Sediminicoccus sp. KRV36: one gene and its partner. The protein of the gene in region 2 binds, or shares a complex with, the protein of the main gene of each other region. Links are inferred from orthologs where the notes say so. Each region holds a gene or a part of one and is shown on either strand. Other genes may lie near its edges. The genes, in order: tsaE and tsaD.

Region 1 (14,626 bases), 4.1 Mb from region 2 along the record:
GAAGCCGCGCAGCAGGGATTGCGCGAAGCCGTGCAGGGTGGCGATCCGCATGCCGCCGGGCAATTCCAGCACGGCGGCGAAGCCGGCCCGGGCGCGGGCGATTTCCGCGGCCCCGGGCGCATGGCCGAGCAGGGCCCGCAGCTCCGCCTCCAGCGCGGGCTGCGCGGCCACGGCCCAATGCCCCAGCCGGGCATTCAGCCGCGTCGCCATCTCGGCCGCCGCCGCCTTGGTGAAGGTGAGGCAGAGCAGCCGCTCGGGCCGTGCCCCGCCCAGCATCAGGCGCAGCAGGCGGTCCGTCAGCAGCTTGGTCTTGCCCGAACCTGCCGAGGCGGTGACGAAGGCCGAGACCACGGGATCGGACGCGCGGGATTGGCTTGCCTGCGCAATGTCACGCGGCCGCTCCAGCCCCTTCGGATCATCGGCGTTGCTGCGCGGCCGATTCAGACCCTTCGGGTCATCGGCGTTGCTGCGCGACCGATTCAGCCCCTTCGGGTCATCGGCGTTGCTGTGCGGCCGATTCAGCCCCTTCGGGTCATCGGGCGCGGTCATGCCTCGCCCTCCGCCTCGGCCGACCATTCGGCCATGCGCGCGAGATGCTGATAATCCAACCCGGCGCGGCGGCGGGGATGTGGATGCGCGGGAAAGGCGCCATCGCCCAGCAGGAAGCGATCCGCGAGGCGATGCAGCGCGGCTTCCGCCTCGGCGATGGCGGCCGGGATGTCGAGGGCGAGGGCACGCACCTCGCCCGGCTGATCCGCGCCCGTCAGGCGCCAATACTCCAGCGCGGCGACCGGCCCGGGCGGCACGCCCTGGAAGCCGCCCTGCTCGGCCAGCCAGGCTTCCAGCGGCAATTGCGGCGCGGTGCCGGCCTCCACATCCCGCTTCGAGGGGACGGTACCGGTCTTGTAGTCCAGGATGCGCAGCGTGCCGTCCAGACGCCGATCCACGCGATCTGCCCGCGCCTGCAGCGTGATGCTGCCGCCCGGGCGCTTCACCGTGACGCTCGCCTTCAATTCGGGCCAGGTGGCCAGCAGCCCATTCCGCTGCTGCGCCTCCAGCCCGCGGATGAAGCCGCCGATCCGCGCCAGGCGCGGCGCCCAGAGGGCGGCCACCGCCGGGCGCAACGCGGCCTCATCCAGCGCGCGCCGCGCGGCCGCGTCCCAAAGCGGCCGCGCGGCATCCTCGCCCGGCCAGGCCTGCGGGAGGGCGTTGAGAAAGCGATGAATCGCGGCATGGATCAGGTTGCCGTAATCCGGTGCGCCCGGCTCCTGCTCCAGCGGATCGAGGCGGCGGAGCTTCAGGATGCGCTGGGCGTAGAAGGCATAGGGGTCGGCGATCAGGGTCGCGACATCGCTGACCGTGATGCGCTCGGGCCGGGCATCGCGCGGGGGGCGGGGCGCGGGGCGGGCGCAGGGGCGGATTTCGGCCGGCAGGTCCAGCAGCCGCGCCCATTCGGCGCAGGGCTCGGCCGTCAGGGCCAGGCCGTTCTGGCCTCGCAGAAAAACATCCAGCCGCGTCAGCCAGCGCGCCGGCACGGCGGGGCTGCCGCCGCGCCGCGCGGCGCGGGACAGCACCGCCCGGCATGAGGCGGAAGCCGTCAGCAAGAAATCCGCCGCCACCCGGCCAATGCGCAATTCCGGCGAGGGCAGGCCGAATTCCCGCCGCATGGGCCGGCTCATCCAGGGGCCGGGGTCGCTCGCCTGGGGCCAGATGGTTTCATCCAGCGCGCCCAGCACCACCAGGTCGAAATCCAGCAGCCGGGCTTCCAGCAGTCCAAGGATTTCCACCTGGGGATGCGTCGCATCGCTGCGCCCGCGGGAGATGCGCGCGGCCCGCGTGCTGCCCTGGGCGAGGGCTGCGTCAAACAATCCCGGCCAATCCGCCGGCGACAGGGCCGGAAACTCCGCCATGGCCGGGGCGAGGGCGGCCAGGTGCCGCGCCAGGGCCTCGCCCTCCGCCTGGGCATAAAGCCGCAGGCCGCCGGGCAGGGCGGGCGTGCTGGCGAGTGCCTCGGCAGCGGCCAGATGCTCGGCCAGCAGGTCAGCCGCCGGGCGCAGCGGGCTGCGCGGCAGGGCGGTGAAGGGGCCGAGCGCCGCCTCCAGCGCATCGAGCAAGGCGGCCAGGCGCGGTTCGGCATCCCTGAGCCCGGCCAGCGCCGCGCGCAGCCCGGCAAGGCCCGGGCCGGGCGAAGGCCCACGCAGGATGGCGCGTTCCAGCGCCTGGGTGGCGGAGAGCCAATCGCCCCGCTCCATCCCCCCCGCACAAAGCGGGTGCTTGAGCACGGAGAGCAGCGCCACCGGCCCGCATTCCCCCGCCGCGAGCTGCGCGATCAGGCGCAGGAAAGCGCCGGGTGGCGTGTCGGACAGCGGCTGGCCCGCGCTGTCATCGGCCAGGATGCCGTGGCGCGGCAATTCGGCGGCGACGCGGCGCGCGAGGTCCCGATCCGGCGTTACCAGCGCGGCCCGCGCGCCGGGGGTTTCCAGCGCGCCCCGCAAGGTGAGCGCGATGGCGGCTGCCTCATGCTGCGCGTCACCCGCCTCGATGCGGCTGAGCCCGGCCAGTGGCGCGGCCCAGGCGTCGGGGTTTTGCCCAGTCTGGTTTTGCCCAGGTGGGCTTTGCCAAGGCGCCAGATGCCCGGCGGGCAGCAGGGCGGTGCCCAGCAGCGCCGCCAATCGGCCAGGGGGAGCCTCCACCCAGGGCAAGGCATCGGCCATGGTGGCGCCCATGCGGTCCAGCATGGCGCGCTGGCCGGCATAGGGGTGGGTGGGCGCCTCGCGCAGCGCCTCCCAGGGCAGGGCGGCCGTCGCCGCATCCTCGCCGGGCAGCACGACGAAACCCTGTGGCAGCCGTGTCGCGATGACGCGCAGCAGGTCGGCCGCGGCGGGCACGGTGCCGCCCATGCCGATGCCGGCGGCGATCACGCCGCTGTCAGGGGGCGCATCCTCCCAGGCCACACGCTGCGCGCGCAGCGCCAGCACGCGCCGCACGCCGAGATCGAGCAGCCCCTGATCGGTCAGCCAGCCCTGCCATTCGATGACGATGGCGCGCAGGAAGGTGGTGGTGATCTGCCAATGCACCGCGAGCGATTCCGGCGCCAGCGCCTCCAGCCGCTCCAGCCAGCGATGGCCGAGCAGGGCCGGGTCATCCGGCAGGGTTTCGGCCTCCTCCAGGGCGATTTCGTCGAGCAGCCTGCCCAGCTCCTGGCCCAGCGCCCAGGCGTGTTCGGCGCTGGCGGGGCCGCCACGCTCCCGCGGGAGCTTGCTGGCCAGGCCCGCCAGCACGGCCTGGCGGCGCAGCGCATCCACCGCCGGCGGCAGGCGCAGCAGGGCGGGCAGCGCCAGCTCGTCGGCATCCTCGGTCGAGAGGCCGGCCAAAGCGCGCATGCGGGGCAGCAGCAGCGCGGGTGCCGCGGATTCGCGCAGGAAGGCGGTTTGCAGGGCGCGGGCGGCACGGCGGGTGGGCAGCAGGATGGTGGCGGCGGCCAATTCCCCCCCGGTGCCCAGCCGCGCCAGCACACCCCGCGCCAGCGCCGGCAGGAAGGCCTGGTCGGGGCTGATGGCAAACAGCTTCACAGCCAGTGGCCGCGCATCCGGCCGAGCAGGCGCCGCTCGGTTCGTGCCAGATCGCCCGGTGTCGAGAGATGGAACCAGGCGCCATCATGCACGAGGCCGAACAGGCGGCCCTGGCCGATGGCGCGGTCATAGCAGCGATTGAGGCTGAACCGCCCCTCCGCCTCGGGCGCGACCAGGGCTGGCGCCATGATCTGGACGCCGCCGAACACATAGGGCGCGATCTGGCCCGGACCGGGGCGGCGCAAGCGCCCCGTGGCATCGAGGAAGAAATCGCCACGCCCGACTTCGCCCTCGATCTGGGTGGTGCGGATCAGCAGCAGCAAGGCATCCATTTGTGCCGGGTCGAAATGCCGCGCGAGCAGGGTCAGGGCCGGGGTGGGACCATCCAGCCAATAGGCGTCGCCATTCACCACGGCGAAGGGCGCCTCGCCCAGGCGGGGCAGGGCACGGCGGATGCCGCCGCCGGTCTCCAGCAATTCGGGCTCCAGCTGCAGGCGCAGCCGGGGCGGCGTGCCCTCCCGCGCGGCCAGCGCCGCTGCCACCTTTTCGGCGCACCAATGGGCGTTGACGACCACCTCCTCGACGCCGGCCAGCGCCAGCCGGTCCAGCGCGTGGTCCAGCAGCGAGCGGCCAAGCAGCGGCAGCAGCGGCTTCGCCGTCTCTGCCGTCAGGGGCCGCATGCGGCTACCGAGGCCGGCGGCGAGGAGCATGCCCTTTTGCATCACGGGTTCTGCCGCCGCCCGGCGGGCAGATGCGCATCGAGGAAGCGTGCCAGGGGCATGGCGGCCGGATGTTCCAGCGCGCGGCCCAGCAGCGCCCAGCAGCGCGGCCCGTGCCGCAGATAGTGCGGCTTGCCGTCGCGCCGATCCAGCCGCACCCACAGGGCCGCCACGCGCAAATGCCGTTGTGCCGCATGCACCGCCATGGCCGCGCGAAAGCCTTCGGCATCCAGCCCCGGGCGCTGCGCGAGATAGGCGCTGACCACCGCCTCCCGCAGGGCGGGGTCCACGTCACGCCGCGCATCCTCCACCAGGGAGACGAGGTCATAGGCGGGGTGGCCGGTGGCCGCATCCTGGAAATCGATCACCGCCATGCCGCGCGGCGTGGGGATCAGATTGGCCGGAAAATAATCCCGGTGGACAAAGCCTTCCCCCGCGAAAGGGGCGAGCATGGCGGCAAGCGCACTGCCCAGCCCCTGGCGGATTTCGGGGCCGCAGGGCGTGCCGAAGGTGGCGGGCCACCACCAGTCGCAGAATGTCGCCTCGGTGGCGCGGATCATGGCCGCGGCATCCCAGGCGGGCAGCCCTGCGGGCGGTGGCGCCGCGTGCAGTGCCACGAGGCTGCGCGCGGCGTCGAAATAGAGCGGCGCCGCCTCGGCCCCCGCATCCAGCGCGTCGGCCATGCTGGCCCTGCCCAGATCCTGCACCAGGGCGGTGTGAGTAGCGGCCTCCACGCCGATCACCCCCGGCGCCGGCACGCCGAGCGATTCCAGATGCCGCGCCACCCGCAGGAACGCATCGAGATATTCGGCCGAGGGCGTCCGCATGAGAAGCGCCGGGCGTGGCCCCCCGCTGAGCCGGATATAGTGCTTGCTGGCATCAGCCTGGAGGATGTCCTGCCGGGCCGTGGCATAGCCATGGGCATCGAGCAGCGTCACAGGCGCCCCTCCCAGCCGGACAGGCGCGCCTGCCGGGCCTCCTCCGAAGCGCCGGGGAGCAGTTCCACGTGAAGCGCCCCCTGCGGGACGAGCGGCCCGAGCCGCTCCGGCCATTCCACCAGGATGATCCCCGCCCGCGCCTCATCCCAGCCCAGCTCGATCAGCCCGGCCGGCCCGCCCAGCCGGTACAGGTCGAAATGATGCGCTGCGATGCCGCCCGGCAGGTCATAGGATTGCACGAGGGTGAAGGTGGGGCTGGGCACTTCCAGCGCCGGATCGCCGGTCGCGGCGCGCAGGAAGGCGCGGGCCAGGGCGGATTTTCCCGCACCGAGCGGCCCTTGCAGCAGCAGCGCATCACCCGCGCGCGCCAGCCCGGCCAGGCGCGTGGCCAGCGCCTCGGTGGCGGTCAGGGTGTCGAGCGTGATGTTCATGCTCTTCCATCTTGCAGGGCGGCGGCGAGTCCCGCAAAGCGGGCGGAAGGCGGGTGCGGCCCGCGCATCTTTCGCCACCGCCGCCGCTGGAAGAATCCGCGGCCCGCGCGCATCTTCCCCCCATGCCCGACGATACGCCCCCCGACCCTGGTTTCGAAGCGCGCCGCATCATCCGCGCCGCAACGGCCGCGACCCTCGCCACCCAGCAGGAAGGCCAGCCCTTCGCCAGCCTGGTGACGCCCGGCTGCACACCTGGCCTCGCCCCGCTGCTGTGGCTGTCCTCCCTCTCGGAGCATACGCGGCATCTGCAGCGGGAGCCGCGCTGCGCGCTGCTCTTCACCGCCCCCGCCGAGACGCTGAACCCACAAACCGCGCCGCGCGTGACGCTGACCGGGATCGCCGAGCAGATCACCGATGCCGCGCTGAAGGCGCGCTGGCTGGCGCGCCACCCCTATGCCGCGCTCTACGCTGATTTCGGCGATTTCGCGCTGTGGCGGGTGACGCCGATGGGCGCGCTGATGGTGGGTGGCTTCGCCCGCGCCACGCGCCTCAAGATGGCGCAGCTCCTGCCGGAGCCGGAGGCCGTGGCGGCCATCGCCGAAGCCGAGGCCGGCATCATCGAACATGTGAATACGGACCATGCCGATGCCGTGGCGGTCATCGCCACAGCGCTGCTCGGGGGCGCGCCGGGCGCATGGCTGCTGACTGCGGTGGATGTCGATGGGCTGGAGCTGAGCTGTGGCGAAACGGTGCTGCGCCTGGGTTTCGCAGCCCCCGCCCGGGATGCCGATTCCGTGCGTGCCGAATTGATCCGGACAGCCCGTCGGGCCAGGGCGATTATTGCTGCAACGCAGCAATAACGAATTTCCGCAAAGCCACGGAAATTCGCGCTTTACTGGCATTGACCGGCGCCGTCCGATCGCCGTAATTCCGCCGCGACTGTCATCGAAATGCCCCCAGTGACACTGCACGACCGGGACAGGTGAAACGGTCACGGCTTTGAGCTCGTAAACGGGGAACTCCGCATGACCGCATCCGCCCTCGCCGGCACTGGCGTTGCCTCCAGCAACCCGGTTCACGCCAATCTGACGGCGCCGCTGCTGGTGCAGCACGCCCTGGCGCGTGGGGAAGGCCGGCTCTCGGCGGATGGCGCCTTCATCGCCATCACGGGCGTGCATACGGGCCGTTCCGTGCAGGACAAGTTCGTGGTGGATGATCCCGCCGTCACCCAGGACATCTGGTGGGGCAAGATCAACAAGAAGATGGAGGCCGCGAAGTTCCAGGGCCTCGCCACCAAGGTGCGCGGCTGGCTGGCCGAGCGCCCGGTGCTGTTCACGCAGGATCTCTATGCGGGTGCGGACCCCGCGCATCGCATCCGCGTGCGCCTGGTGACGACCAATGCCTGGCACGCGATGTTCGCGCGCAACATGTTCATCCGCCCGCCCGTGGCGGAGCTCGCTGGCTTCACGCCCGACTTCACCATCCTGCACGCCCCGGAATATGAGGCGGACCCAGCCGTGGATGGCTGCCGCACCAGCACCTGCATCGCGCTGAGCTTCGCGCAGAAGACCATCCTGATCGCCGGCACCAGCTATGCCGGCGAAATCAAGAAGAGCATCTTCACCGTGATGAACTGGTTGCTGCCGGCGGCCGGCGTGCTGCCGATGCATTGCAGCGCCAATGTGGGCGCCGCGGGCGATGTGGCGCTGTTCTTCGGCCTCTCCGGCACCGGCAAGACGACGCTGAGCAGCGACCCGGAACGCAGCCTGATCGGCGATGACGAGCATGGCTGGTCGGACCAGGGCGTCTTCAACTTCGAGGGCGGCTGCTACGCCAAGGTCATCAAGCTGAGCCGCGAGGCCGAGCCGCAGATCTGGGATGCGTCGCACCGCTTCGGCGCCGTGCTGGAGAATGTGGTGGCCGATGAGCGTGGCGTGCTCGACCTCGAGGATAACCGCTATACGGAGAATACGCGCTCCTGCTACCCGATCGAATTCATCCCGAATGTGACGATCACGGGCAAGGCGGGCCTGCCGAAGAATGTGGTGATGCTGACGGCCGATGCCTTCGGCGTGCTGCCGCCCATCTCCAAGCTCTCGCCCGCCCAGGCGATGTACCACTTCCTGTCAGGCTATACGGCGCGCGTCGCCGGCACCGAGAAGGGTATGGGCAAGGAGCCGCAGGCGACCTTCAGCACCTGCTTCGGCGCACCCTTCCTGCCGCGCCATCCGGAAGTCTATGGCCGCATGCTGAACGATCTGATCGCGAAGCATGGCGCCGATTGCTGGCTGGTGAACACCGGCTGGACCGGCGGCGCCTATGGCACCGGCAGCCGCATGAGCATCCAGCACACACGCGCCTTGCTGCGCGCCGCGCTGGATGGTTCCCTCGCCAAGGTCGAGTTCGAGCAGGATCCGTTCTTTGGCCTGATGATCCCCAAGAGCGTTCCCGGCATCCCCGCGCATGTGCTGAACCCGCGCGAGAGCTGGGCCGACAAGGCCGCCTATGACGCCACGGCGAAGAACCTGGTCAGCCTGTTCGAGCAGAATTTCGAGACCTTCGCCGGTGCGGTCGATGCCAGCGTGAAGGCCGCCGCGATCAAGGCGGCGGCATAACCCGCGCCAGCTGACGGAAGGGAGGGGCAGGAACCCCAGCTTCCTGCCGGGAGCTCGAAGGGCAGCGCCCTTCGATCCTTCTGCCAGGCCCTGCCCCTGTTACGCCTGGCACGCCTCAAACCCGCGCCGCAGCTGCGGCCGGTTCAGATCCCGCCCGATGAAGACGATCTTGGACTTGCGCGGATCGCCGTCCTTCCAGGGCCCGATGTAATCGCCATCGGCGATCATGTGCACGGCCTGGAAGGCGAAGCGGCGATCCTCGTCCGGATAGGCGAGGATACCCTTGGTGCGCAGCAGGTCCTGCCCCTTGGCGGCCAGCAGATCGGTCATCCAGGTATTGAATTTTTCCGGGTCAATCGGGCGGCTCACCTCGAAGGCGACGGAGTTCACCTCGCTGTCATGCTCGTGGTGATCCTCGCCGGAGAGGAAGTCCGGCTCCCGCACCAGGATGCGCTCCAGGTTGAAGGCGTCACGGCCGATCACGCTGGAAATTGGCGCGTCGGATTTCGTGCTGCGGATCAGCTCCACCATCGGGTTGATGGCGCGGATGCGGCGCTCCACTTCCACCGCCTCCGCTTCGCTCACCAAATCCATCTTGTTGAGCAGGATGAGGTCGGCGAAGGCGATCTGCTCCTCGGCTTCCTTGGTGTCATCCAGGCGGGCGAGCAGGTGCTTGGCGTCCACGACGGTGACAATCGCGTCCAGCTTGGTGGCGCGCTTCACATCCTCATCCACGAAGAAGGTCTGCGCCACCGGGGCGGGGTCCGCGAGGCCGGTGGTTTCGACGATGATGCCGTCGAACTTCTCGCGCCGCTTCATGAGGGAGGAGAGGATGCGGATCAGGTCGCCGCGCACGGTGCAGCAGATGCAGCCGTTGTTCATCTCGAACACCTCCTCATCGGCATCCACGACGAGGTCATTATCCACGCCCAATTCGCCGAATTCGTTGATGATCACAGCGAATTTCTTGCCGTGGTTCTCGGTGAGGATGCGATTGAGCAGCGTAGTCTTGCCGGCGCCGAGATAGCCGGTGAGGACGGTGACAGGGACGGGCGCGATGGTTTCGCTCATCGGGGGGAACTCCAGGAGGATGATTTGGCGGCAATATGGTGCAGGGGCGCGAAAGGGCAAAGTGCCGCTTGCCCGGGATTGCGTCGGACGCATACCATCCGCAATGACCCTGACGGATCTGTTGTGGCTTTCGACCGCCGCCTATGCGCTGCATGTCATCGAGGAATTCGTGCTGAATTGGCGCGACTGGGCGCGGAATGTGCTGGGGCTGCCGGTGGAATGGCCGAGCTTCTACGTGGTGAACGCGGCCGTGGGCGTGCTGGGGGTCACGGCGGCCATGATCGCGCAGGAGCTGCCGGCGGTGGCCTTGAGCCTGCCGGCCCTCATGTTCATCAACGCCACCTTTTTTCACGTGCTGCCGGTGATCCGCTTCGGAGGGCGTTTCTCACCCGGGCTGATCTCGGCGTTGCTGCTGTTCTACCCGCTGGCGATCGCCTGCTACGCGGTGGCAGAGGTGTCCTGGGCCGGGGTGGCGCTTTCCGTGCTGATCGGCGCCGGGTTGATGGCGTGGCCCGTCGCGCTGCTGAAAATCAGGGACAAGCCATATTTCCGGCAGGACCGCTGATGTCTGCGAGATGCGGGGGCGCCGGAGTTTGACGGGCTCGGCCGCGCCCTGACCTGAGCCGCGCCCCATCCCGGCGCCGATCAGCACGGGCCCATCAGGCTGAACAAATCACGTCGGACGCAGGGCAGCCGCTCGAAAACCCCAGTCGAAGCCGGCCCGAGGGAGGCGGGATGGCGCCGGCAAGACCGCCGGCGCCATCAAGGATCACGCGGCTTCCTTGTGGATCGCATCACCGAGCGTCGTGAAGATGCGGTCCACATGATGCTTCTCGATGATGAGCGGCGGGCTGAGCGCCACGATATCGCCCGTCACGCGCACCAGCAGGCCGTCATCGAAGCAGCGGCGGAACACCCGCATGGCGCGCTCACCCGGCTTGCCGGCCAGCGATGAAAGCTCGATCCCGGCGATGAGGCCATGGTTGCGGATATCAATCACATTGGGCGCGCTGCGCATGGAATGCGCCGCCTCCTCCCAATAGCCTTCGATCGCGCGGACCCGGCCAGGCAGATCCTCGCGCACATGGATGTCAATCGCGGCCAGGGCGGCGGCGGCGGCCAGCGGATGGCCGGAATAGGTGTAGCCGTGGAAGAATTCGATCCCCGCGGCCGTGCCCTGGATGATGGTCTCGTAGATCTCGTTCTTCACCGCGACGGCGCCCATGGGCACGGCGGCATTGGTCAGCCCCTTGGCCATGGTCATGATGTCGGGCGTGACACCCAGGCGTTCGGAGCCGAAATGCGTGCCGATGCGGCCGAAGCCGGTGATGACCTCGTCATAGATCAGCAGGATGCCGTGCTTGTCGCACAGGTCCCGCAGGCGCTGCAGGTAGCCCACGGGCGGCACCAGCACGCCGGTGGAGCCGGCCAGTGGCTCGACCATCACCGCCGCGATGGTATCGCCATGCAGGGCGACCAGGCGTTCCAGATCATCGGCCAGATGCGCGCCATGCTGCGGCAATCCGCGCGAGAAGGCGTTCTGCTCCGGCAGGTGGGTGTGCGGCAAATGGTCCACATAGGGCAGCATGGCGCCGAACTGCTTGCGGTTGGTGCCGATGCCGCCCACCGACATGCCGCCAAAGCCCACGCCGTGATAGCCGCGCTCACGCCCCACCAGGCGCACCCGCTGGGCCTGGCCGCGGGCGCGCTGATAGGCGAGGGCGATCTTCAGCGCCGTATCGGCGCTCTCGCTGCCGGAATTGGTGAAGAAGACGCGGTCCAGCCCCTCGGGCGTCAGCTCTGCCACGCGCGCCGCCGCCTCGAAGGCGATGGGGTGGCCGAGCTGGAAGGTGGGGGCGAAGTCGAGGATGGCAGCCTGCTTCTGGATGGCTTCCACGATCTCGCGGCGGCCATGCCCGGCATTGCAGCACCAGAGGCCGGCGGTGCCGTCCAGCACCTCCCGGCCCTCGGGGGTGAAATAGAGCATGCCCTCGGCGCGCGCGAGCAGGCGCGGCTTGTCCTTGAAATACTTGTTGTCCGAGTACGGCATCCAGAAGGCGTCGAGGTTGTTCGGACGGGGAATCGAGAGTTCGTTCATGGCATCGGGCTCCAGGCTCGCGCGCAAGCTTAGACCTGTGCGGCGGGCTGCGCTATGCTCCAGCACCGATCACGCAAGGACGCCGGATTCGTGCTCTCGACCTCGCCACAATTCAAGGAAAACGCCAGCAAGGCCATGGCGGATGCCGGGCTGCAAAAGGCGCTGGGGACCGCGAAGGGCGCTTTCCTGCAACGCCGGGCGGCGGCCGTCGCGAACCTCCCGGAATTCGAGGCGCTGCGGAACACCGCGCGGGACATCAAGAACCACACCCTGGCTAATCTTGATTTCTACCTGGAAAAATTCGCCGAGAATGTGGAGCGCGCCGGCGGCGTGGTGCATTGGTGCAGCACCCCCGATGAAGCGCGCGCCGCCGTGCTGGAAATCTGCCGCAAGGCCAATGCCAAGACCGTCACCAAGGGCAAGTCCATCATCTCCGAGGAACTCGGGATCAACCATCACCTGGAAGAACACGGCATCACGCCGGTCGAGACCGATCTGGGCGAATACATCATCCAGCTGCGCGGTGAGATCCCCTCCCACATCATCGCCCCCGCCTTCCACCTGAACCGCGAGGATTGGGAGGCGGATTTCCGGCGCGCGCATACCGACCTCGACCCCAACCGCGTCTTCCACGAGCGGCGCGACATCCTGAGCGAGGCGCGCACCCGGCTGCGCCAGAAATTCCTGGCGGCCGATGTCGGCATCACCGGCGCCAATTTCCTGATCGCCGAGACGGGTTCCAGCGTCATCGTCACCAATGAGGGCAATGGCGACCTGACGCAGACCCTGCCGCGCGTGCATATCGCGCTCGCCTCCATCGAGAAGGTGGTCCCCACGCTGGAGGATGCGACGAGCCTGCTCCGGGTGCTGGCGCGCTCCGCCACCGGGCAGGATTTCTCGGTCTACACCACCTTCAGCACGGGGGTGCGCCGCAAGGGCGATCTGGACGGGCCGGAGGAGTATCACGTCGTTCTGATTGACGGCGGCCGGTCCAACATGATCGGCACGGAATTCCAGGACATGCTGCGCTGCATCCGCTGCGCTGCCTGCATGAATCACTGCCCGGTCTATGGCGCCACGGGCGGGCATGCCTATGGCTGGGTCTATCCGGGGCCGATGGGCTCGGTGCTGACGCCCAGCCTGATCGGGGTGAAGGAGGCGGGGCACCTGCCGAATGCCAGCACCTTCTGCGGCCGCTGCGAGTCCGTCTGCCCGGTGAAGATCCCGCTGCCCAACCTCATGCGCCATTGGCGGGAGCGCGAGTTCGAGCGGCATTTGCAGCCGGGTGGCGTGCGCAGCGGCCTCGACATCTGGGCCTGGTTCGCCAAGCGGCCGGGGATGTATCGCCTGGCTGCGCGGTGGGGGATTGGCGCGCTGGGTTGGCTGGGCCGCAAAAAGGGCGCCTTCAAGTCCCTGCCGCTCGCCGCTGGCTGGACGGCGGGGCGCGATCTGCCGGTGCCGCAGGGCCGCACCTTCATGGATGAATATGCCCGCCGGCAGCGTGCCGGGGTAGGCCGATGAGCAAGGAAGCCATCCTCGGCGCCATCCGGCGCGGGTTGAAGCGCGGCCCTTTGCCGGCGGATCAGCGTGCGATGCTGGAAGGGCGCCTCGCCTCCCATCCGCGCCACATGATCCCGGCCCGCTCCCGCGTTTCGCGCCCCGAGCAGGTGGCGCTGTTCATCCGCAATGTGGAGAAGGAGTTCGGCAGCGTCGTCCGCCTGCCGAATTTCGCCGCGATTCCGCAGGCCGTGGCGGATTATCTGGCCGCGCAAAATCTGCCGGCGCGCTTCGCCATGGCGCCGCATCCCGAGCTCAAGCGCATCAAATGGGCCGATCATCCGATGCTGGAGATCGAGACGCGCCAGGGCCAGGCGAGTGACCTGGTCAGCCTGCAGCAGGGCTTCGCCGCCGTGGCCGAGACCGGCACGCTCATGCTCCCCTCCGACCCGACGCGCCCGACCACGCTGAACCTGCTGCCGGACACCGAAATGGTGGTTCTGCGCGCCAGCCGCATCGTCGGCGCCTATGAGGAGGCCTGGGATTTGCTGCGGGCCGAACGCAACGACAAGCTGACCGGCGGCTTCATGCCCCGCAACATCATGTGGGTGACCGGGCCCTCGCGCAGCGCCGATATCGAGCAGACGCTGGAGTTGGGCGCGCATGGGCCGCGCGCCTTGCATATCCTCCTCGTGGATGATGACCCCGCGGCAAAAGCGTGAAGCGCAAGCGTGGCCTCACGGCCGAGGACAAGGCGGTCTGGGCCGCCGTGGCCCGCACCATCCGGCCGCTGCCGGGGCGCGAGATGCCGGAGGCACCGCCCGCCATCACCATCACGCCGCCGCCCCGCGCCGTGGAACCCCCGCCGCCCCCGCCCAAGCCGCGGCTGCCGCCGCCCGAAATCAATGTGGGCGCCCAGCCCTCCGGCCTGGATGCGAAGCGATGGCGCGATCTGCGGCGCGGCACGACGCGGCCGGAGCGCAAGCTCGATCTGCACGGAATGACGGCGGCGCGGGCGCACCAGGCCGTAGAGAATTTTCTCCGCATGTGCCACGCCGATGGCACGCGGGTGGTGTGCATCGTGACCGGCAAGGGCAGCAGCACGGAGGGCGGCGTGCTGAAGCGGGAATTGCCGCATTGGTTGAACGCACCGCATCTGCGGCCGCTGATCCTGGGGGCGGCGCATCCGCACAAGGCGAATGCCGGGGCGGTCCATTTGCTGTTGCGGAGGGTGAAGTGAGCGAGGGGCTTTGCCCCCCGCGCTCCCCAGCAGGGAACCAGTTCCCTGCACCCATATCCGTTCGGAGATGCAAGAATCTGAGGTTCTTGCTGGGGAGTTTGAGGGGCAAAGCCCCTCAATGACCCCCTTCGGCCAACGCCTGCGCGAACTCCGCGAGCAGCAGGGCATCTCCCTCACCGAGCTTGCCACCGCGCTCCATGTCTCTCCCGCCTATCTCTCCGCCCTGGAGCACGGCAAGCGCGGCCGCCCCTCGGATGGGCTGATCCACCAGGTCAACGAGCATTTCGGCCTGATCTGGGATGACGCGGAGGAGTTGGTCCGCCTCGCGCGCCTCTCCCATCCGCGCGTGGTGGTGGATACGGCGGGGCTCTCGCCCCAGGCGACCGAATTGGCCAACCGCCTGGCCCGGACCATCCGGGACCTGCCCGAGGCGCGGGTCGCCGCC
Region 2 (14,585 bases):
GCCCCCCGCGCCTCCACAGCGCGAGGCGGCGGTGCAACGCCTGGGCGATCTGCGCGGCCGGCTCAACCGCCACGCCGCCGCCATGCGCGCCTTGGTGGGCGAGACGGGTATCGCGGTGCAGGAGGTGGTGGGCCGGCTGGCAGCCCTGCGGGCCTCGGGCGCCAAGCCCCCGCCATTCCGGCTCGACCCCACCGGCTGGGATGCGGCGCGGCTGCGAGCCCTGCGCGAGGCGGCGCGGGACATGGCCGCCAGCATCGCCGGCGCCAGAAGCCCCTGGCGCGGGGTTGCGGCGGCGATGGATGCCATCGCGGCGGCACGGCTGCTGGGCGAGTTGCCCGGCGCGATCCGCATCCTGGCCGCGGCACCAGGTGGCGTGGCCGAGGTGGAAGCCGCGCTGGCCGCCGAAGCGCTGCGCGCCACGGCGCCGCTGCGGCCCGAGGATGTTCCCGCCGCCGAGGCGCGGCTTGCGGATCTGCGCCTGCTGGCCACGCCCGATCCGCGCTTCCTGCCCGGGGCGCTGGAGCAGCCCGGCCTCGCCGCCGCGCGGGACACGCTGGCCAGGCCCGGCGGCATGCTGGGCTTCCTCGACGGCGCACGGCGCGCGGCGAAGGCGACCCTGGCCGCCGCGCTGCGCGATCCGGAGGATGCGGCGGCGCTTGACGCGCTTCTGGCGGCCCAGGCGGCGCGCGCGCGGCTTGGCCCCGGCCCGGATGCGGCGGAGCTGAGCACGCAGCTGGCCTGGATCGCGGCGAATGCCGATGCTTTCACCACCCTGGCTGCCAGCCCGGCACAGCGCCAGGCGCTGGCCGCCTGGGGCGCAATCCGTGACGCCACCGGCCTGACACCCGATGCCAGCTTTGCCGCCACCGCCGAGCGCCTGGCCGCCATGGCGGCCGAGCCAGAGGCGCTCGCTCCCTGGCAGGCATGGGCCCGCGCCGCGGCCGCGCAGCCAGGCCTCGCCCCCCTGGCGGAGGCGCTGAGCAGCGGCGCCCTGCCGCCCGATACGGCCGAGGCGGCGCTGGACTTCGCCAGCCTTGAGGCGCTGCTGCGGGTGGCGATGCGCGAACACCCCGAACTCGCGGCCTTTGACGGCGCGGCGGCGGATCGCTGGGTGCTGGATTTCCGCGCGGCCGACGCCGCCCGGGTCCGCCTGGCCCGCGCCGAGGCGGCGGCGATCCATGCCACCCGGGTGGACGCCCTGCGCAAGGGCGAGGAGGCCGCCAGCCTCGCTTTCCTGCGCGGCGAATTCGAGCGCAAGCGCGGGCATGCGTCCTTGCGCATGCTGCTCTCCCGCGCAGCGCCGCTGATCCGCAAGGCCAAACCGATCCTGATGCTCAGCCCGCTGAGCCTGGCGCAGTTCCTGGCCAATCCGCACCATGCGACACAGCCGGGCTTCCCGGTCTTTGACCTGCTGGTGATGGATGAGGCGAGCCAGATCGAGCCGGTGGATGCGCTGGGCGCCATCGCCCGGGCCAACCAGATCGTCGTCGTCGGCGATGACAAGCAGATGCCGCCCACCCGCTTCTTCCAGCGCATGACGGAAGACAGCGAGGACGCGGTGGATGGGGATGACACCCTTGATGCACGCGACGTGGAGAGCATCCTCGGCCTCGCCAATGCGCGCGGCATCCCGACCGCCCTGCTGCGCTGGCACTACCGCAGCCGGCACGAAAGCCTGATCGCCACCAGCAATGCGGAATTCTATGGCAACCGCCTGCTGGTGCTGCCCTCGCCCCGGCCGCGCAGCCCGACCCTCGGGCTCTCGCTGATTAAGCTGGACGTTGATGATGACAATGCTGGACGGCGTAGGCAGGCAGAGGCAGTCGCGGCGGCCGTTATCGACCATGCCAGGAGAACCCCGGGCGATAGTCTGGGCGTTGCTGCTTTCTCTGAGCGTCAGCGAGACTTGATCATCGACGCCGTCGAAGCCGCTCGCAAAGAAGCGCCAGATGCGGAGCTCTTCTTCAGCGCGAATCCGGCGGAACCGTTCTTTATCAAGAACCTTGAGAATGTCCAAGGCGACGAGCGTGACGCGATCATGATCTCCATCGGATATGCTCGAACGAAAGGCCAAGCCCTCCGAATGAATTTCGGTCCGGTTTCGGCGGAAGGAGGTGAGCGCCGCCTCAACGTCTTGATCACCCGTGCCAAGAAGCGGTGTGTTGTTTTCAGCGACATCACTGCGGAGGACATCGATCTCTCTCGCAGTGATGGTATCGGTGGTGAGAAGTCGCTCAAGGCCTTCCTGGGCTTCGCCGCCGATGGCGCCACGGCGCGGACGGAAGCTGGCCAGGGCTCGGCCATTGCCAGGCTGATCGGTGGCCTGATCACCCAATCGGGGCGGGAGGCGGTGCCACGCATCGGGCTGTCCGGCCTGTTCCTCGATGTCGCGGCGCGGGGGGAGGCTGGCTTTGACCTGGGCGTGGAGGTGGATGGCGCCGACTGGTCCGGCCTGCGCTGCGCGCGGGACCGCGATCGCGGGCGGCAAATGGCGCTGGAGGGCATGGGCTGGGCCTTGGCGCGCAGCTGGTCGCTGGATTGGCTGAACCAGCCCGAGGCAGCGGCGGCGAAGCTGCGCGCGCCCCTGGGCCTGGCCGCGCCGGCCATGGCCGCGCCACTGCCGGCGGCCCGGCTGGCGCCTGCCTATGTCGAGGCAACCATGGACGAGGCTCCCACCAAACGCGCCGAACTGGCCGCGCTGATCGCCAGCATCGTGGCCACCGAGGCGCCGGTGCATGGCGATGCCGTGCTGGAACGCCTGCGCCTGCTGCTGGGCCAGGGCGCGCCGGACGCCACGGCCTTCGCCGCCGCGCTGAATGAGGCGCGGCTGCTGCACGGAATCGTCGAATCATCCGGCTTCTGGTTTCCGGAAGCGCGCGGCCCCGTCACCCCGCGCGACCGCAGCGCCGCAGCCCCCCACCTGCGCCGCCCCGCGATGATCCACCCCGAGGAGGTCGCCGTGGGCGCAAGCCTGCTCCTGGAACTGGATGCCGGGGCCGATGAGGCGGAGCTGGCGGCCGGCCTGGTCCGGTTGTTCGGCCTGGATGCGGCCGCCATGCCCGGCATCGCCGCACGGCTGGCCATGCTGATCGGCTCCGGGCAATGGGTGCCCAAGCCGCGGGCATAAGCGATGCTGCATCGCAAAATATCATGGAATACGCCCTGGAAAATCCATGGTGCGCCGCAATATGTCTCTCCGTGGCTGGAATGACCTGCCGCCTTTTTGATCCCCCAGGAGATGATTTCATGCTGACCGTCGGCGACAAATTCCCGAGCTTCGACCTCACCGCCGTGCAGGGCGGCCCCGAGGGGCTGAAGGGCCCGGGCAAGTCCTTCATCCAGGTGACGGACCAGAGCGATGCCGGGAAGTGGAAGGTCGTGTTCTTCTGGCCGAAGGATTTCACCTTCATCTGCCCGACCGAAATCGCCGCCTTCGGCAAGCTGTCCGGTGAATTCGCCGACCGTGACACCGTGATCTACGGCGTCTCGACCGATAGCGAGTTCGTGCACCTCAACTGGCGCGTCTATAACAACGACATCAAGGACCTGCCCTTCCCGATGCTGGCCGATGTGAAGCGCGAGCTGAGCACGGCGCTGGGCGTCCTCGACAAGACCGCCGGCGTTCCGCTGCGCGTCACCTTCGTCGTGGACCCCGAGGGCACGATCATGCATGTCTCGGTGAACGGCCTGAATGTCGGCCGCAACCCCCAGGAGACGCTGCGCATCCTCGACGCGCTGCAGACGGATGAGCTGTGCCCCTGCAACTGGACCAAGGGTGAAGAGGCGCTGAAGCCGCAGGAACTCTTCGACAAGGCGGCCTGAATCATCTGTCGCTTGCGGCGGTAGCCGCCACACCAACGCTACCGCCGCAAGCGAAAGGGGGGCATTCAGCCCCCCTCATACCCCCCGGTCGCTGCGCGACGGGGCGGTTTTCTCCCCAACATTTGTTTCTTTTGGAGCCCGCGCCATGTCGCTGGAATCGCTGCGCAATGCCCTTCCTGAATACGCCAAGGACCAGAAGCTGAATCTCGGCTCCCTGGCAGCCGAGCCGGCGCTGACCGTGCAGCAGCGCGCCGGCACCTTCATCGTCTCGGCGCTGGCCAGCCGCAACGCGACCACCACCCGCGCCATCCTGGCCGAATTCGGCCCGCAGTTGAGTGCCGAGGCGCTGGTGGCCGCCAAGGGCGCCGCCTCGATCATGGGGATGAACAATATCTACTACCGCTTCACCCATCTGGTCGGCGGCGATTACCCCTCGATGCCGGCCAAGCTGCGCATGAACATCATGGCCCGGCCCGGCGTGGAGAAGGCGGATTTCGAGCTTTGGTCCCTCGCGGTCTCGGCCATCAATGGCTGCGGGATGTGCATGGAAAGCCACGAGAAGGTGGTGAAGCATGCCGGGCTGACCAGCGAGCAGGTGCAGGCCGCCGTCCGCATCGCCTCCGCCGTGCATGCGGCGGCGGTGACGATCGAGGGCGAGGAAGCGCTGGCCGCCTGATCGCGGCATCGCAAGGGGCCTCCGGCGGCTGGGGCCATGGGCCCCAGCCGCCGTTCCTTGCCGCCTCAGCGGGAGAGAGATCGTCAGCGCGGCACAACACGAATGGGGTCTGGGGCCCATGGCCCCAGCCGCCGGAGGCCACTTCCACTCCCCTATCCCAGACCTAAGCCGCGCCCGGCCGCCCCTCGATCCGATAGGCCGGGTCGTTATAACCCGGCGTGGCCGCATGGCCGGGTGAGACCAGCGCGCTGATCACCGCCTCATCCGCGGCGGTGTAGGGGCAGTCCAGGGCGGCGATGTAATCCGCCAGTTGCGCTTCGGTGCGCGGGCCGACGATGGCCCCCGTGATCATCGGATTGTGCAGCACCCATTGAATGGCGAGATGCGCCGAACTCACCCCCCGCGCCGCCGCATGCTGCGCGAGGCGCTGGGCAAGCGCGATCGAAGCCGGGTGCCATTCCGCTTCCAGCATGCGCTTGTCACCGCGGCCGGCGCGGCTTTCGGGTTCGGGCGCCGCCTCGGGGTTGTATTTCGCCGTGAGCACGCCGCGCGCCAGCGGGCTGTAGGGGAAGACGCCAAGGCCGTAATGCGCCGAGACGGGCAGCACCTCCACCTCCACCATGCGGTTCAGCGCGTGGTAGAGGGGCTGATTGGCCACGGGCCGGTCCACGCCCAGCCGGTCACAGGCCTCGCAGAGGGCCGCGATGCGCCAGGCGCGAAAATTCGAGAGGCCGAAGGCGCGGATCTTGCCCGCGCGGATCAGGTCGCCCAGGGCCGCGACGGTGACCTCCAGCGGGGTGTCATGATCCTCGCGGTGCAGATACAGCAGGTCGATATGGTCCGTGCCGAGGCGCTTGAGGCTGCCCTCCACGGCGCGGGTCATCCAGGCGCGCGAGAGGCCCTTCTCATTCGCTCCGGCCCCCATCGCATTGCCGAGCTTGGTGGCCAGCACCCAGTCATGGCGCGTGCCCGCGAGAGCGGCGCTCACCACCTCCTCCGAGGCGCCGCGCGAATAGACATCGGCCGTGTCGAGGAAGTTGAACCCGGCCTCCCGGGCCGTGGCGATCATGCGGGCGCTGGTGGCCGCATCGGTTGGCCCGCCGAACATCATGGCGCCGAGGCAAAGCCGGCTGACCCGGACGCCGCTGCGCCCCAAGATACGATATTCCATGCTCTGTCCTTCAGCCGGAGGTGCCGGGATCTTGTGAGAACCAGGCAGGTTTTCACCCTGCCGGGGCATCGGGGGCAAAGCCCCTCAGCCGTCCCGGTCAGGATAATCCCGGCCCGGCCGGCCGCGATACCCCGGCAGGCTCCATCCGAGCTGGATCGCCGCCGCGCGGATGGCAAAGCAGGTGAGGGCGCCGGCCAGGAAGGCCGGTTCGCGCCAAATGCCCTCCAGCCGCAGCAGGATGAACATGGTTGCCCCGGCGGCGGCGGCCGTGACGTAGATCTCCTTGCGCAGGATCAGCGGGATCTCGTTGCAGATCACATCGCGCGCGATGCCGCCGAAGGTGGCGGTGATCACGCCGAGGATGACCGCCGCCCAGGCATGCGCCCCGGCCAGCAGCGCGATTTCGGCCCCCAGCACGGCATAGATGGAAAGGCCCACGGCATCGGCCCAGAGCAGCGCGCGAAAGCGATTCTGAAAGCGGTGCGCCGTGAAGAACACCACCACCGCCGCGACCACCGCAACGCCCACCAGCTCCGGCGCGCGCAACCAGAAGACCGGCGTGCGGCCCAGCAGCAGATCCCGCAGCGTGCCGCCACCGAAGCCCGTGACGATGGCGATCAGGATGAACCCCACCGCATCCATCTGCTTGCGCGAAGCGACCAGCGCGCCGGAAATGGCAAAGACGGCGATGGCCGCGTGGTCAATCCAGTAGAGCCAGGCGTCAAACCCGGTCACCTAGGGCATGTCTCGTTCGCGGGGGTTCAAGGCACAGCCTCCGGCTTTGGGGTGTCTGGGCGCGTCCAGCATCATTCAAGCATGACTGCCGGAAACGGCGATGCCCTATTCCGCCGGCTGCGCCCTGGGGCTGGGCATCGGCGCCATGGCGCGCGCGCTGCCAGCGCAGAGCAATGAGAGGGCCAGCAGGATGGCCACCACCGGCAGCACCATCCAGGTCAGGCCGAAATCAATGAGCAACCCCATCGGCACCGGCATCAGCGCGGAGCCCAGCGGCAGGCCGGCGCTGACAAAGCCGAAGACCTTGCCGATTTCCCCGGGCGGGCAGGCTTCCTTCAACATCACATCGCGCGGCGTGCGCGAGGAGCCGAGGCAAAGCCCCGCCACCAGCGCCACCAGGGGCAACAGCCACTCCTCATAGGGAATGAGGCCGAGCGAGAGGATCAGCGCAATGGCGCACAGCGTCAGCACGGTGACGAAGCCCAGCAGGTTGCCGCCCTTCTTGTCCGCCCACCAGCCACCCACCAGCGTGCCGCCGGTGGCCCCCGCCATATAGCCCGTCAGCGCGAGGGAAGCCGCGGCGATCGGCGTATCCCAAAGCTTGCCGAGCACGGTGATCAGGAAGGCCGTCATGCCTGAACCCGCCATGGCGGAGAGCAGGAAGAAGGCGAAGAAGGCCAGGATGGGCTTGCTGGTCAGCAGCCGGGCACCGCTTTCCTTGCGGGCGCCGCGCGCCTTGGGCTGGTCGCTCAGGATGCGCGATTGCCAGAGGATCAGCCCCACCACCGGCACGCCGAGCAGCCCCACCAGCAACAGCGCACCGCGCCAATCCATCGCCAGCAGCAAGAGCGCGATGGTGGGCGGCGCCAGGGCGAAGCCCAGATTGCCGGTGAAGGTGTGCAGGGCAAAGGCGCGGCCAATGAACTCCTTGCGGATGGAGCCGGCGAGAATGGCGTAATCGGCCGGGTGGATCACCGAATTGCCGATGCCCGAGAGCACCGAAAGCAGCAGGATCAGCCGGAAATCATGCACGAAGGCCATGGCGCTGATGGAGAGGGCCATCAGCAGCGTCCCGCCCACCAGGAAGCGCCGCGCGCCGTGCTTGTCCACCAGGAAGCCGACCGGCGTCTGCAACAGCGCCGTGGTGCCGCTCATCAGCGCGAGCGATGCGCCGAGCATGGCGAAGGAGACGTCAAACTCCGCGCGCCAGACCAGGAACAGGGGTGGCAGGCACAGCATGTAGAAATGGCTGAGGAAGTGGCCCGTGCCGATCAGGGCGCAGATCTGGGCGTCACGGCGCGGTGACAGGACCGCTTCGTGATGGGATGCCGGCATGGTTTCGCTCATTCACCGAAATTGAGGGCGGGGCGGGGCGGCGTCAATGCGGGGGATTGGGCCTTACCGCCATTTCATGCCGCGCGACGCGACAGACATGACGCAAACACCCCCGGCGCGCGATCGGGGCGCGACACGGAGAGGGCATGATGCCTGCAAGACGCCGGGACGATCCGGCGCCACCCCATCCAGGACGAGACATCATGCGCCAGATCCTTTGTATCGCTGCCTGCCTCACCCTTGCTCTGGCCAGCCAGGCCCAGGCGAATTGGGGCAGCGCCATCACCAGCCATGGCATGGGCGTACAGGGCATCCCCCTCCCCGGCGCCCTGGCGCGCCAGGGCGTCATGACCACGGAGTGACGGGCTCCCTCAGGGCGGGCTGAGTTCGCCCAGCGGCCAGCGCGGACGCGGTGCGATTCCCAGGGGGTCGCGCTGCCCGGCGCGCAGCCGCTCCAGCCCGGCCCAGGCCACCATCACGGCATTGTCACCGCAGAGCCGCAGCGGCGGCGCCAGCAGCGGCAGCGGTGTTGCTTCGGCCAGCGCCGCACGCACTGCCTGGTTGGCGGCGACGCCACCCGCCACCACCAGGGCCGTCGCCTCGGGCAGCATCGCCGCCGCATGGCGCGCGCGGTCACTCAGCACGGCGGCCACGGCTTGCTGGAAGCTGGCGGCGATATCCTCACGCCGGAACCCCTTGCCGACCGCCTGGGCCACGGCGGTCTTGAGGCCCGAGAAGGAGAAATCGCAGCCCACGCGGCCCAGCAGCGGGCGCGGCAGCTTCACCGCGCGCGCATCGCCCTGTGCGGCCAGCCGCTCCAGATGCGCGCCCCCCGGCCAGGGCAGGCCCAGAAGCTTCGCCGCCTTGTCGAAGGCCTCGCCCACCGCGTCATCCAGCGTGGTGCCGAGCCGGCGGTAGCGGCCCAGGCCCTCCACCGCCACGCATTGGCAATGCCCGCCCGACACCAGAATCAGGAGATACGGGTAAGCGGGCGGGTGCGGGAAAAGCCCCGGCAGCCGCGCCGTCAGCGCATGGGCTTCCAGGTGGTTCACCGCCAGGAAAGGCAGGCCAGCGCCGAGTGCGAGCCCCTTGCCGAAGCTCGCCCCCACGATGAGGCCACCGATCAGCCCCGGCCCCGCCGTCGCCGCCACGCCGCTGAGATCGGCGGGCGAGAGCGCCGCCTCGGCCAGCACGCCGCGCACCATGCCGCCCAGCCGTTGCAGATGCGCCCGGGCGGCGATTTCAGGCACCACGCCGCCGAACCGCGCATGCTCGGCCGATTGGGTGAAGACCGCCTCGCCCAGGATGCGGCCGGCGCCGTCCAGCACGGCGACCGCGGTTTCGTCGCAGCTGCTTTCGATTCCCAGGACAGGCCCCGGATTCGGGCGCGGCTGATCTGCGGGGGTGCGGGTTTCGTTCATCACCTGCGCCCTATATGACGCGCGCATGTCTTCCGCCACGTCCAGCCCCCATCAACCCGTCACGGCCAAGCATTCCCGCATGCGCGCCTTGCCGCTGCGCGTGGGCACCCGCGCCTCCCCCCTCGCCTTGTGGCAGACGCGGCACTTCCTGGAGATCATCACCGGCTTCTGCCCGGTGCTGCGCGGCGTGAACGCCTTTGAGGAGCACGCCATCGCCACGACAGGCGACCTGGTGCAGAACCGGCGCCTGGCGGATATCGGCGGCAAGGGGCTCTTCGCGAAGGAAATCCATGAGGCGCTGCTGGATGGCCGGGTGGATTTCGCCGTTCATTCGCTGAAGGATCTGGAGACGGAAATGCCGCCCGGCATCGTGCTGGCCTGCACGCTGCGGCGGGAGGATGCGCGGGATGCGCTGATCCTGGGCCCCGGCTGCGGCACGCCCGATGCCAGCGACCCCTATGCCTGCCTCCCCCGGGGGGCCGTCATCGGCTCCTCCTCGCTGCGCCGACAATCGCAGCTTCTGGCCGCCCGGCCCGATCTGCAATTCGTGACCCTGCGCGGCAATGTGCAAACCCGGCTGGACCGCGTGGCCCGCGGCGAAGTCGCCGCCAGCCTCCTGGCGCTGGCCGGGCTGCGGCGCCTGGGCCTGGAGCATCATGCGGCGCTGGCGCTCGACCCCGAGGCGATGGTGCCCTCGGCCGGGCAGGGCATCGTGGGCATCACCACCCGCGCCGATGACGTGGAACTGCGCGAGCTCCTCTCCGGCATTGAGGATCGTGAGGCTGCCTGCGTCTCGACCGCCGAACGCGCCCTGCTGGCGGCGCTGGATGGCTCCTGCCGGACACCGATCGGCGGGCATGCGCGGCTGCTGCCCGATGGCCGCCTGCACCTGACCGGGCTGGTCGCGCGGGAGGATGGAAGTTTCCTGCACAAGCAGCACATCCAGGGCCCGGCCAGCGAGGCGGCGCAGCTCGGTGCCAAGCTGGGCGCCGCGCTGCGGGCCGCGAGCCCGGCCGATATCTTTGGCTGACATGGCGCGCGGCGTCCTCGTCACCCGGCCGGAACCCGGGGCAGCCGAGACCGCCGCACGGCTGACCACCCTCGGCTGGACGCCGATCCTGGCCCCCGCGCTGCGCCTCGCGCCACGCCCGCTGCCCCACCCGCCCCGGGCCCAGGCCCTGTTGCTGACCAGCCGCGCCGCCGCCCGCGCGCTGACGCCCTGGCCCATCCCGGTGCTCGCCGTGGGCAACGCCACGGCTGAGACGGCCCGTGCGCAGGGCTTTGCCCAGGTGCGGGCGGCCGAAGGGGATGCCGCGGCCCTGGCCGCCCTATGCGCCAGGACGCTCGACCCCGCCGATGGGGCGCTGCTGCTGGCGGTCGGCGCCGCCTATTCGCTCGACCTCACGGCCCTCCTGCGCGCCCGGGGCTTCCGGGTGATCCGGCGCGTCGTCTATGCGGCCGCCGAGGCCCCCGGATTGCCCGAATCGGCGGCAAGGGCGCTGCTCGGGGGTGAAGTGTCACACGCGATGTTCTTCTCCCCGCGCAGCGCCGCGTGTAGCCTTGCGGCGATCTCGGCGGCGGGGCTCACCGCTTCGGTCGCGGGGGTCGAGGCGCTGGCGATCAGCCCGCGCGTGGCGCTGGCGCTGGAAGCCTTGCCCTGGCGGCGCATCCGCGTGGCCCGGCGGCCGGATCAGGACCATCTTCTGGAGTTGCTCGGCACGCCATGACCCCCAATCCCCGCAAGCTCGATCCCGCCTGGTTGGCGCTGCTGGGGGCGGCGGGCGTGTTGGTCCTGGTCATCCTTTGGTTGATGAGCGGCCGCGCGCCGCCCCCCGCCCCCATCGCCACGGCCGAGCCCGACCGGATCGCACCCATGGCGGAGCGGCTGGACGCCGCCCTCATCCGCCTCACCGCCGCGGAGGCCACCCTGCGCCTGCTCAGCGACCGGCCGGCCGGCGATCCGGCCGCGCTGGTGGCGCTGGAGCGCCAGACCGCCGCCAACCGCGCGGCCGGCGACGCGGCGCTGGCCGAGCGGCTGGCGGCGCTGGAAGCGACGCTCAACGCACGCATCAGCCAGGCCATCGCCACGCTGGACGCAGGTGGCGCAGCGCGGCTGGATCAGCGCCTCGCCACGCTGGAGGCCGGCCTCACCGGCCGGATCGGCGCGGCCAGGGCCGCTGGCGAGGCGGCGGAACAGGCGCAGGCCACCCGGCTGGCCGCACTGGACCAGGCCCGCCTGACGGGCGAGGCCAGCCTGGGCCAGCGGATGACCAATCTGGAATCCACGCTGCTGCAGCGCCTTGCCGCCATCGAGGCGAGCGCGGCGCAGCGCCTTGCACCGCTGGAGCAGGCCCTGCAGCGCCTGGGCGCGGCGGAGGCGCGGACCGAGCGGCTGGCCGCCATTGATGCATTGCGCGCCCTGCTCGATGCGGGGCAGCCCCTGGCCCCGGCCCTCAGCCGGCTGGGCCAGGCGCCACCGCCGGCCCTTGCGCGCTTCGCCAGCCTGGCGCCGCCTACGGAACCCGCGCTGCGCCTCAGCTTCGAGGAAGCCTTGCGCCAGGCCCGCAGCGCAGCACAGGAGGGCGCGCTGCCGCGCCTCAACAGCCTGCTGACCATTCGCCGGGGCGAGGATGTGGTCTGGGGCGACGCGACCGAGGCCAATGTGGAACGCGCCCGCCGCGCCCTGGAAGCCGGCGATGTGGAGGGCGCGCTGGGGCATCTCAGCCGCCTGCCGGAGAGCTTGCGCCAGGGCATGCGCGCCTGGCTGGATGAGGCCCAGGCCCTGGCCGCCGCGCGCTTCGCCTTGCGCGCCCTGGCCGGCGGCTGATGCGGCTGGTCCTCAAGCTGCTGCTGGTCCTGCTGGCCGGCTTCGCCAGCGTCATGTGGCTGGCGGAGCTTGGCGGCAGCGTCGAAATCCGCCTGGCCGACCTCTGGATCGGCATGCCGCTCGCCGCGGCCATCCTGGCGCTGATCGGCGGATTTCTGCTGCTGCATGGGCTGCTGCGGCTCTGGTCCTGGCTGCTGGCCTGGCCGGAGCGCCGGCGGCTGCGGCTGCATCTGGAACACCGGGCGGAGGCGGATCTTGCCCTCACCCGCGGGCTGGTGGCGCTGGCCGCCGGGCGGCCCGATGCAGCGCGCATCGAGGTGGCGCGGGCCCGGCGCCTCATGGGCGATACGCCGCAATTGCTGCTGCTGGCCGCCGAGGCTGCGCGGGCCGAGGGTGATGAACCCGCCGCGACCCTGGCCTTTGAGGCCCTGGCGGCGCAACCGGAAGCGCGCTTCCTCGGGCTGCGTGGCCTGCTCCGGCAGGCCGAGGCGCGTGGCGATTGGGATGCCGCGCGCGACATCGCCGCCGAGGCCCAGGCGAAGGAGCCCGAGGCCGAATGGCTGCGCGCCGAACGCTCCGAAGTGGCGCGGCGGCGGGAGGATTGGAGCGAGGCGCTGGCGCTGTCCGGCGCGGATGCACCGCGCGCCGCCCTCAGCCTCGCCGCCGCACGGCAGGAAGGGGACCCGGTGCGGGCGGGGGAACTGGAACGCCAGGCCTTCCTCGCCGAACCCGGCTTCACGCCCGCGGTCCTGGCCCATGCCAATCGGCTGCTGGATGCCGGCCATCCGCGCCGGGCGCGCGGGGTGCTGCAACAGGGCTGGAATGCAGCCCCTCACCCGGACATCGCAGAAGCCCTGCTGGCCCTGGAAACCGACCGCATCCGCCGGGTGCGCCTGGTGGATGAATTGACGCGCCAGACCATGGCGCATCCGGAAAGCCGGTTGCTGCGCGCGCGCGTGGCGCTGGATGCCGGACTGACCGGCCGCGCCCGGCATGAACTCACCCTCTGGCGGGAGACCGGCCAGGCGGATCGGCGCTGCTACGCGCTGCTGGGCGAGGTGGAGCGGGCAGAGCATGGGCCGGATGCCGCGCGGGAGCGGGAGGCCGGCTGGCTGCGCGAGGCGGCGCAGGCGCCGCTGGAACCTGTGTGGCGCTGCGGCCATTGCGGCGCCGAGCACAATGCATGGAAGCCGCTCTGCCAGGCCTGCGGCACCGCCGGCGCGATCGTCTGGAGCGGTGCTGCGCGCTGAAGGTGGCGCGGCCCAGGGTTCGATCTCCGCCCGAAGTCGGGCAACACAAAAAAAGGGGCGGCCCTTGCAGGCCGCCCCCTTCCATTCGCCAAGGCGTTTGGACTTAGAAGTCCATATCGCCCATGCCGCCCATGCCGCCGCCCGGGCCGCCCTGCGGAGCCGAGGACTTCGCCGGACGCTCGGCCACCATCGCTTCCGTGGTGATCAGCAGCGAGGCCACCGAAGCCGCATCCTGCAGCGCGGTACGCACAACCTTGGTCGGGTCGATGATGCCGGCCTCGACCAGGTTCTTGTACTGGTCGAGCTGCGCGTCGTAGCCGAACTCCCAGACGTCGCTGCGGAGCACTTCGCCCGCAACCACGGCGCCGTCCTTGCCGGCATTGGCGGCAATCTGCTTCGCCGGGGCCTGGATGGCCTTGCGGACGATCTCGATGCCGACCTGCTCGTCGGAGTTCAGGCCCTTCAGCGTGTGCAGGTTGGTGCTGGCGCGCAGCAGCGCGGTGCCACCACCCGGAACAATGCCTTCCTGAACGGCGGCGCGCGTCGCGTGCAGCGCGTCGTCCACGCGGTCCTTGCGCTCCTTCACTTCCACTTCGGTGCTGCCACCGACGCGGATGACGGCCACACCACCGGCGAGCTTCGCCAGGCGCTCCTGCAGCTTCTCACGGTCGTAGTCCGAGGTGGTCTCCTCGATCTGCGCCTTGATCTGCTCGCAACGGCCCTGGATCGCGGACTTGTCACCAGCGCCATCAACGATGGTGGTGTTTTCCTTCTCGATCCGGATGGTCTTGGCCTTGCCGAGCATCGCCAGCGTGACGGTCTCGAGCTTGATGCCGAGATCTTCGCTGATCAGCTCGCCACCGGTCAGGATCGCGATGTCTTCCAGCATCGCCTTGCGGCGATCACCGAAGCCAGGCGCCTTCACGGCCGCGATCTTCAGGCCGCCACGCAGCTTGTTGACCACGAGTGTCGCCAGAGCCTCGCCTTCCACGTCCTCGGCGATGATGACGAGCGGACGGCCGCTCTGCACCACGGCCTCGAGCAGCGGCAGCATCGGCTGGAGCTGAGAGAGCTTCTTCTCGAAGATCAGGATGTAGGGCTGATCCATCTCCGCGATCATCTTCTCCGCATTCGTGATGAAATACGGGGAGACATAGCCGCGGTCGAACTGCATGCCCTCGACGACGTCGAGCTCGGTCTGGATGCTCTTGGCTTCCTCAACCGTGATCACGCCCTCATTGCCGACGCGCTCCATGGCGGAAGCGATCATCTCGCCGATCTCGGTCTCGCCATTGGCGGAAAGCGTGCCAACCTGCGCGACTTCGGCCGAGGTCGTGATCTTCTTCGT

Evidence for each region.
Region 1: the proteins of tsaD (region 2) and tsaE are in contact, whole or in part, in a crystal structure (PDB 6N9A), measured with the Thermotoga maritima proteins. The link is inferred for Sediminicoccus sp. KRV36 from one-to-one orthologs. Residues at the interface, in WP_004082750.1 of Thermotoga maritima: Cys10, Asp11, Arg49, His50, Leu82, Gly84, Gly135, Gly136, Glu154, Thr155, Leu156, Asp157, Asp158, Ser159, Glu162, Asp165, Lys166, Arg169, Leu170, Tyr175, Lys213, Thr214, Leu217, Tyr218, Gln221, Arg222, Asn324; in WP_004082108.1 of Thermotoga maritima: Leu37, Gly38, Lys46, Lys57, Val59, Lys60, Ser61, Thr63, Phe64, Thr65, Leu66, Met67, Val69, Pro71, Tyr82, Arg83, Leu84, Asp86, Asp88, Phe89, Asp93, Ile128, Asp130, Glu131, Arg134.

Annotation. Positions count from the first base shown.
Region 1 is NZ_CP085081.1:4,695,383-4,710,008, reverse strand. The notes cover bases 3,944-6,789. They hold tsaE (tRNA (adenosine(37)-N6)-threonylcarbamoyltransferase complex ATPase subunit type 1 TsaE), read right to left. Parts: upstream 5,661-6,789; coding sequence 5,226-5,660; downstream 3,944-5,225. Other genes in these bases: LHU95_RS22405 (phosphoenolpyruvate carboxykinase), read left to right, coding at 6,686-6,789; LHU95_RS22410 (DUF2470 domain-containing protein), read left to right, coding at 5,783-6,520; LHU95_RS22420 (phosphotransferase), read right to left, coding at 4,294-5,229; LHU95_RS22425 (nucleotidyltransferase family protein), read right to left, coding at 3,944-4,282. Outside these bases: double-strand break repair helicase AddA, read right to left, coding at 1-549; double-strand break repair protein AddB, read right to left, coding at 546-3,572; more of LHU95_RS22425, read right to left, coding at 3,569-3,943; more of LHU95_RS22405, read left to right, coding at 6,790-8,275; LHU95_RS22400 (GTP-binding protein), read right to left, coding at 8,375-9,346; LHU95_RS22395 (HXXEE domain-containing protein), read left to right, coding at 9,450-9,911; LHU95_RS22390 (aspartate aminotransferase family protein), read right to left, coding at 10,116-11,444; LHU95_RS22385 (LutB/LldF family L-lactate oxidation iron-sulfur protein), read left to right, coding at 11,535-12,965; LHU95_RS22380 (lactate utilization protein), read left to right, coding at 12,962-13,663; LHU95_RS22375 (Smr/MutS family protein), read left to right, coding at 13,660-14,181; LHU95_RS22370 (helix-turn-helix transcriptional regulator), read left to right, coding at 14,300-14,626. UniProt on the Escherichia coli protein: Required for the formation of a threonylcarbamoyl group on adenosine at position 37 (t(6)A37) in tRNAs that read codons beginning with adenine.
Region 2 is NZ_CP085081.1:568,244-582,828, reverse strand. The notes cover bases 7,136-9,940. They hold tsaD (tRNA (adenosine(37)-N6)-threonylcarbamoyltransferase complex transferase subunit TsaD), read right to left. Parts: upstream 9,161-9,940; coding sequence 8,111-9,160; downstream 7,136-8,110. Other genes in these bases: hemC (hydroxymethylbilane synthase), read left to right, coding at 9,186-9,940; LHU95_RS02735 (hypothetical protein), read left to right, coding at 7,943-8,101; LHU95_RS02740 (MFS transporter), read right to left, coding at 7,136-7,739. Outside these bases: LHU95_RS02765 (DUF4011 domain-containing protein), read left to right, coding at 1-3,127; LHU95_RS02760 (peroxiredoxin), read left to right, coding at 3,247-3,822; LHU95_RS02755 (carboxymuconolactone decarboxylase family protein), read left to right, coding at 3,968-4,498; LHU95_RS02750 (aldo/keto reductase), read right to left, coding at 4,662-5,669; LHU95_RS02745 (trimeric intracellular cation channel family protein), read right to left, coding at 5,754-6,404; more of LHU95_RS02740, read right to left, coding at 6,510-7,135; more of hemC, read left to right, coding at 9,941-10,190; LHU95_RS02720 (uroporphyrinogen-III synthase), read left to right, coding at 10,192-10,887; LHU95_RS02715 (hypothetical protein), read left to right, coding at 10,884-11,987; LHU95_RS02710 (heme biosynthesis HemY N-terminal domain-containing protein), read left to right, coding at 11,987-13,237; groL (chaperonin GroEL), read right to left, coding at 13,341-14,585.